Regions from separate parts of the Paenibacillus sp. NRS-1782 genome, predicted to be linked through region 1. Evidence: riboswitches for the same ligand, from Rfam matches in the RefSeq annotation. Region 1 holds a riboswitch; the other holds the start of a gene.
The links. Region 1 has a riboswitch for glycine ahead of sdaAB (L-serine ammonia-lyase, iron-sulfur-dependent subunit beta). Riboswitches for the same ligand answer to the same signal wherever they lie in the genome.
Positions count from the first base shown of each region.

Region 1 (3,485 bases):
TATATCACCGTACCTGTGGATGTCGATACGCTTAAATATCTGCAAACCGACGAAGTCTCGCTGAATTTGAAAGCAGGACAGGTAGCCAAGGTTACGGCTACAGCTACGTATAAGGATGAGTCGGAGAAGGATGTATCCAAGCCGGCAGTCTGGTCCTCGTCCCGAATTATTGTTGCCACAGTCAAAGACGGCAGCATTAAGGCACAGGGTAAAGGTAAAGCTGTGATTACCGTGAAATATGCAGGAAAAACGACGAAGGTACAGGTGAACGTACAGTAAGAAAAAAGGGGTGTCCCAAAAGCCATGGAAATGGCAATGGGACGCCCCTTTGCTTTAAGAAGGATATTCGGTGGCACTACCGCTTAGAAGCTATGACTTATCCTTCTTGGCTGGTATGTTGCGCGTAAGCGACTCCGTCAGACGCTTGCCGGTCGGCGTTTGGGCCAGGCCGCCCTTGGCTGTCTCGCGGTGCTTGGATGGCATCGCGCTGCCGACTTCGAGCATCACGTCGATGACTTCGTCAGACGGGATGGCGCTGCGCACACCCGCCAGAGCCATATCCGCAGCGGCAAGCGCGGTCACGGCTCCCAGCCCGTTGCGCACGATGCACGGAATCTCCACGAGTCCGGCGACGGGGTCGCAAATCAGGCCGAGCGTGTTTTTGAGCGCGAGGCCTACTGCATGGATGGCCTGGTCTGGCGTACCGCCGCGCAGCTCGACCATGGCCCCTGCGGCCATCCCGATGGCTGAGCCAATCTCGGCCTGACAGCCTCCCTCCGCACCGGAGATGAAGGAATTGTTGGCGATGACGTAGCCAATCGCTCCAGCGGCGAACAGTCCGCGCACCATATGCTCGTCATCCCAGCCGAATCGCTCCTGCGCGCTGATGAACACGCCGGGGATGACTCCGCATGAGCCTGCGGTGGGCGTGGCGACAATGCGACCCATGGACGCATTGACCTCCGATACGGAGAGGGCATACGCCATGGCGAGTACCGAGGCATCGCCGGAGCAGGTTTCTCCTGCGCGCAAATATTCCGTCAGGCGTTTGCCGTCGCCGCCCGTCAATCCGCTGCGGGATACAGTGTCCTGTGTTTGCCCGCGATGAACGGCTTCCTTCATGACTTCGTAATAATCAGACATTTGGCGGAGGATTTCTTCCTCTGGTGTGTTCGTCTCTTGCACCTGTTCCTTGATCATCATGCGCCCAATCGTAGTGGATTCCTCGGCGCACAAGGCACCTAATTCATGCAGATGGCTAAACCGCATCGGATTCAGCTCCTTTTTTCAAGTTAATCATTTTGATTTCATACATATGAGGCAAAGCTCGCAGCTCTGCAATTAATTTAGCCGGAGCGGGACTATCTGTTTCAATGGCAGTGAGCGCTTCGCCATCCCGGCCTTTGCGATCCACGTGCATGTAGGCAATGTTAATGTCAGCTGCGCCCAGCGCCGAAGTCACCGCGCCCAATGTTCCGGGCTTATCCGAGTGGAGAAGCACCAGCGTAGGCAGCTCTCCGGTTAGGTTGACCCGGAATTCGTTGAGCTGCTGAACATGAATGTTTCCGCCGCCGATGGAGGAGCCTAGCAGCGTGCGTTGATCTTCACCCTTCCATAGCTCGAAGCGGACCGTATTCGGATGAGGGGCGGGCAGTCCGCTGACAGCCAACTCTACTTCCATCCCGGCCTGCTCTGCACATTGCTCGGCATCTGGAATCCGGTAGTCGTCTGTATCGTAATTCAGCAGTCCGGCAATGAGTGCCAGGTCTGTGCCGTGTCCCTTGTACGTATCGGCAAATGAGCCGTACAGCGTCATGCGGGTACGGTCAGGTTGCACACCGAGCCAGTGCCGGGCAACACGTGCGAGCCGCACCGCGCCAGCGGTATGTGAGCTGGAGGGTCCGGTCATAGCCGGACCGATAATAGAAAATACATCCTTGAAACGCATGGTGTGGCCCCCTGTATGTTTGAATACCATAGTATATGGTGCTGCCGCGCCTTTGCGCGGGTGTGACGGCTTCTAATGCTGACGCAGCATGTGAGTACAAAAAAGGACAGGATAAGGAAATTTCCCTTATCTCTGTCCTCGTTACCTGAGAGTTTCGTACGGTGTCATACCCGCCTTACCCCTTGGGTGGCTTGCGCTCTCTCCAGAGTTGCGTCAGATGACGATACATGGACCTGAGAGATTATCCGCCAGCCGGGTGCTGACGTCTTGCTCCTTCGGTGCTGCCGGGATGTGATTCCCAGACAGGCTCTCCCGTCATCTTCATTCGCGTATACCGTTCAACATTTCCTCCTAAGCGTAATGTATGCCATGCCTGGTGTCAATCACAGGTTGGGATTTTACATAATTTAGGACTCTTCGTTCCATTCGGCCAGGTCAAGGCAGAGGGCGCGTTGACGGTAGCAGAAGCGCTTCAGCACCAAAGCATGGAGCCTATTCCAATCCGGCCAAAGGCATGAGTACGGAAGAAGCTGCATCTCCGGTTATTTTTGGTGCTGAAAATTAATCTGTGGTTGGTTTTTTCAATGATCGTGATAGTCTATTCTTAATTGATATATCCATATACTGGTGATAGGATAAGTTCAAATTATTCCGACTAAATCGGTGTGTAATGTTCATGAGAAGTTTAACATCAAGCGTGGTGCGCATAAGCAGGACAAGACCATGGAGAATGGAGGAAGCATATACATTGAGTAGCGAGCCGGTGTTGGAAATCAAAGGGTTAACGGTATCTTTTGGCATTAAGGATGAATATTACCCCGCAGTCGACCATCTGGATCTGACGGTCAACCCCCTCATGCGCTCAAGGACCTACAGCAGGCGCAAGCTTCCATTGAGGAGCTTCGCACCTCAATGGAAGCTTGCGGATCGGTATCACTTTGCTGGAGCTGGATAACCGGATGGACCTTGGCATTGTGCTGACAAAACGTTCAGGCTGGCGGCAGCCCTGATCATGCTACGCGTGCTGAATGCTAATGAGTGCGCACCTCCAGCCTGCGTGCAAGCAGCGACATGCTGTAATTAACAGCGAAGTACAAGAAGGCGGCGAATAGCAGAGCAGGAATGACGAAGGACTGATTTTGACCGCCAACAATCTGAATGTTATGCGTCAGCTCCGGCAGACTGATAATGACCGCGAGAGAAGTATCCTTGAGCAGGGAAATGAACTGGCTGACGATAGGTGGCACCATGCGGCGGAGCGCTTGTGGCAGAATGATATGCCATAACGTTCTGGAATAGCTCAGCCCGGAGGACCGTGCGGCTTCAATCTGTCCTTTATGGACGGAGTTCAAGCCGCTACGGACAATCTCGGCGATCATGGCCCCCTCAAAGATCGACAGGCCCGTAATAGCTGCCCATTTGAGCGAAATGGACAGGCCGATGGACGGTAAGACCATACCGATGAAGAAGATAATGAGCAATAACGGAAGATTGCGAATCAGATCGATTAAAAAGGCCGCTACTTGTGAAATGACAG
Region 1 is NZ_JBITPH010000041.1:13,858-17,342, forward strand. Features, by position in the region: gene ACIFQM_RS16215 (Ig-like domain-containing protein) at 1-279, shown strand, start outside; gene sdaAA (L-serine ammonia-lyase, iron-sulfur-dependent, subunit alpha) at 370-1,269, opposite strand; gene sdaAB (L-serine ammonia-lyase, iron-sulfur-dependent subunit beta) at 1,259-1,948, opposite strand; glycine riboswitch at 2,160-2,273, opposite strand; gene ACIFQM_RS16230 (hypothetical protein) at 2,697-2,903, shown strand; gene ACIFQM_RS16235 (amino acid ABC transporter permease) at 2,980-3,485, opposite strand, start outside.

Region 2 (3,485 bases), on a different contig from region 1:
TTGTACAAACGGTCCGATTGCCACATGGGCAAGCAACGCTAAAATCGCCCCGATAATCCCTGCTGAGAAGTTATTGACCAGCATTTCAAACCCTGATTTAACTTTGCCGTCAATCGCTTTGTCGAATTTCTTCAATATCCATGCAGCCAGCGGACCCGCTACCATCGCGCCGAGGAACATCGGAATGTCCGCCCCGACAATGACACCCATCGTCATAATGGCCCCGATCACACCTCCGCGCTGTCCGTGAATCATGGTGCCACCCGTATAACCGATCAGCAGTGGCAGCAAATAATTTTTCATCGGATCAACCAGTTGTGCAAAACCCTCATTCGGAAACCATCCGGTCGGAATAAAGAGTGCCGTGATCAATCCCCACGCGATAAAGGCCCCCATATTGGGCATAACCATACCACTGAGAAAACGGCCAAAACGCTGTACGGCAACGCGCGCGCCTCCGTTTGAATTGGACTTTGCGTCCACTGTGCTCATATTCATATCCTCCTTATAGGTAAAAAGCATCACTACCTTTTCTTAAAATTCATACTAAATGACAACGCTATCTTCATCAACGAAATGAAAACGTACTTTCGTCATGAACATTGATGACAACATTTAAATTTAAGGTAAACAGGCGCGAAATCCTTCTGCATAATTCCTCTTAATATGGCCTGTAACATGAGTGTTTAGTCGAAAAACCATCCTGTCATCAGTACAATTTATGTATGAGATCTATCCTCTAAAAAAGATAAAAGAACGTAATTACGCTTTCCAAAAAAGACAGCAAAAAATAGCCGCTATGCCCAATCATCGCGACTATTTTTATACAAAACAGAGCGGACAAACGCCACTCTTATTCAGTTATCCAACCTAATTTGCCCCATTATTACTCATTGGCAGTCAATTGCTCGTACTGATCCGCAGACAGCAGCTTGCTTAGTGCTTTCTCTACATCTTCTCCAAGCTCCACTTCGATCATCCAGCCTTTTTCATAGGGAGACTCGTTCACCAGCTCAGGCGTGCTTTCCAGCGCTTCATTCACCTTCAACACCGTTCCCGTCACCGGAGCGAACAGGTCGGATACTGTCTTTACCGATTCAATAGTACCAATCTCTGCCCCCTGCTCAATCGTTGCTCCCTCCCCAGGCAGCTCCACAAAAACGATATCCCCCAGTTGATGCTGTGCAAAGTCCGTAATACCGATTCGTACCGTTCCATCCTCTGTGCGCTGAACCCACTCGTGTTCCTCTGTGTACCACAATTGCTGCTTCACTTCACTCATCCTGCTCCGCCTCGCTTCCATATGGATTACATCGTTTCGCCTACCCGTCTGTGACAGGTTAAGATTATGACAACAAGAACTCTCATGTCAATAATACTAACAAAAATATTTCACATTTCTCCATATATCGTTCTAACTAAAAATACGACAGGATATAACAAACGCTTACATAACCTTATTTATGAATAAAATGTTTTTAATAATGTTTTTCATGACATTTTTGTTGACATTTCGAATAAATTTGCGTATTAATGGGTTATAACAAGTGCTTTTGGAAATACCCGATAACTGTAAACGCGGATGAACGTGGAGGGAGAGACTGCCAAAACTCGCTAGCTGTTGCCGCCTGTGAAAACAAGGTAGCCAGCGAGTGGAATCAAGCTGTTACCGGCAGGGCCGGATGACGTTTAGCTGATCCAAGGGCAGCGCCGAAGGAGTAAACCTGCACCGCAGGTGAATCTCTCAGGCAAAAGGACCTCTGCCGGACGCATCTCTGGAGAGCATTCGCCATACAGGCGGATCACCCAAGGGGAAACCTGGTACGCACCGGGGTAACTCTCAGGTATCAAGGACAGAGCTGAAAAAAAGTGTGTGGACTGCCGTCCATACGTTTTTTTCGGCCTGTCTTTTTTGTTTAGCTGATCACACTGGATAGGAGTGAAAAAATGACTAACTTGCGAAAAACGCCGCTGTATTCCTCCTACGGCACGCTGCCGGGGGTTCGTTGCATTGATTTTGGCGGCTGGGAGCTGCCTGTACAGTTCAGTGGCATTCAAAAGGAGCATGAGGCCGTCCGACAACGTGCGGGAATGTTCGATGTATCGCATATGGGTGAATTCTTGGTCGAAGGCCAGGAAGCCGAAGCATTTCTGCAACAGGTGACGACGAACGATGTCAGTCAGTTGGAGCCAGGTCAGGCCCAATACTCTCTCCTGTGTTACCCGGATGGAGGTGTAGTAGACGACCTGCTTGTTTACTGTAAAGGGTCGGAGCGTTACATGCTCGTTGTGAATGCCTCCAATATCGACAAGGATTGGGATTGGCTGCTTCGCCATGCTCCTGCATCCGTTCATCTGGAAAACGTATCAGATGCGTTAGCACTGCTGGCGTTGCAAGGACCTGAAGCTGCTCGTATTACCGCAGCCGTGACAGACGTGGACATTACGAATCTGGCATCCTTCCGATTCCGTGAGGATGTGCAATTGTTCGGGGCAAAAGCGCTCGTCTCCCGCACCGGGTACACGGGTGAAGACGGTTTTGAATTTTATGTGCCCGCTGTGGATGCACCGGCAGTGTGGGACGGATTGCTTCGCATCGGTGAGCCGCATGGTCTGGTTCCCGCCGGACTTGGGGCCAGGGATACGCTGCGCTTCGAGGCACGGCTGCCGCTGTACGGACAGGAGTTGTCCGCTACCATTTCCCCACTGGAAGCTGGTTTAGGCTTCTTCGTCAAGCTGAATAAGGGGGGTTTTATCGGGAGAGAGGCCCTGCAACGTCAGAAAGAACAAGGTATTCCACGCAAGCTGATCGGACTGGAAATGCTCGACCGCGGCATCCCACGTGCCCATTATCCCGTTTTTGCGGAAGGACAGCACATTGGCGAGGTCACAACGGGAACCCAGTCGCCCACCTTAAAGCGTAATCTGGGTTTGGCTCTAGTGGACAGTCGTTTCAGTTCCCTATCCACACCGTTGGAGGTCGAGATTCGTGGCAAGCGCCTGCGCGCCGAGGTGGTAGCAGCGCCCTTTTATAAACGTCCACGCTGATTTAATACTATAACTATCGTGATCCATTACTAACGCTGCCCCGTTCGCAATCGTTTATTAATCATTTGTTAATCGTTCTACGTTTTTACGATTTTGTTGGTTGAAAGGAGCCAGACCCAATGAAACAGCATCGCTATCTTCCCATGACTGAACAGGATCAAGCCGAAATGCTACGCGCGGTCGGCGCATCGTCTATCGACGATTTATTCAGCGATATTCCTGAGGCGATCCGGTATAAGGGGGAGCTGCCCCTGTCTTCTCGGTTAGACGAAAGAGCCTTAACCCGCCACTTATCAGGACTGGCCGGGCAAAATGCCAATACAGACACGCACGCCAGCTTTCTCGGCGCAGGGATTTACGATCATCATATTCCATCCGTTATCCAGCATATCACTTCACGCTCGGAATTTTATACGGCCTACACTCCCTATCAACCG
Region 2 is NZ_JBITPH010000058.1:67,733-71,217, forward strand. Features, by position in the region: gene ACIFQM_RS21240 (PTS mannitol transporter subunit IICB) at 1-492, opposite strand, end outside; gene gcvH (glycine cleavage system protein GcvH) at 887-1,282, opposite strand; glycine riboswitch at 1,583-1,770, shown strand; glycine riboswitch at 1,771-1,867, shown strand; gene gcvT (glycine cleavage system aminomethyltransferase GcvT) at 1,948-3,048, shown strand; gene gcvPA (aminomethyl-transferring glycine dehydrogenase subunit GcvPA) at 3,168-3,485, shown strand, end outside.
Region 2: it holds a riboswitch for glycine, as region 1 does, so the genes downstream of both, gcvT (glycine cleavage system aminomethyltransferase GcvT) here and sdaAB (L-serine ammonia-lyase, iron-sulfur-dependent subunit beta) in region 1, are expected to answer to the same signal.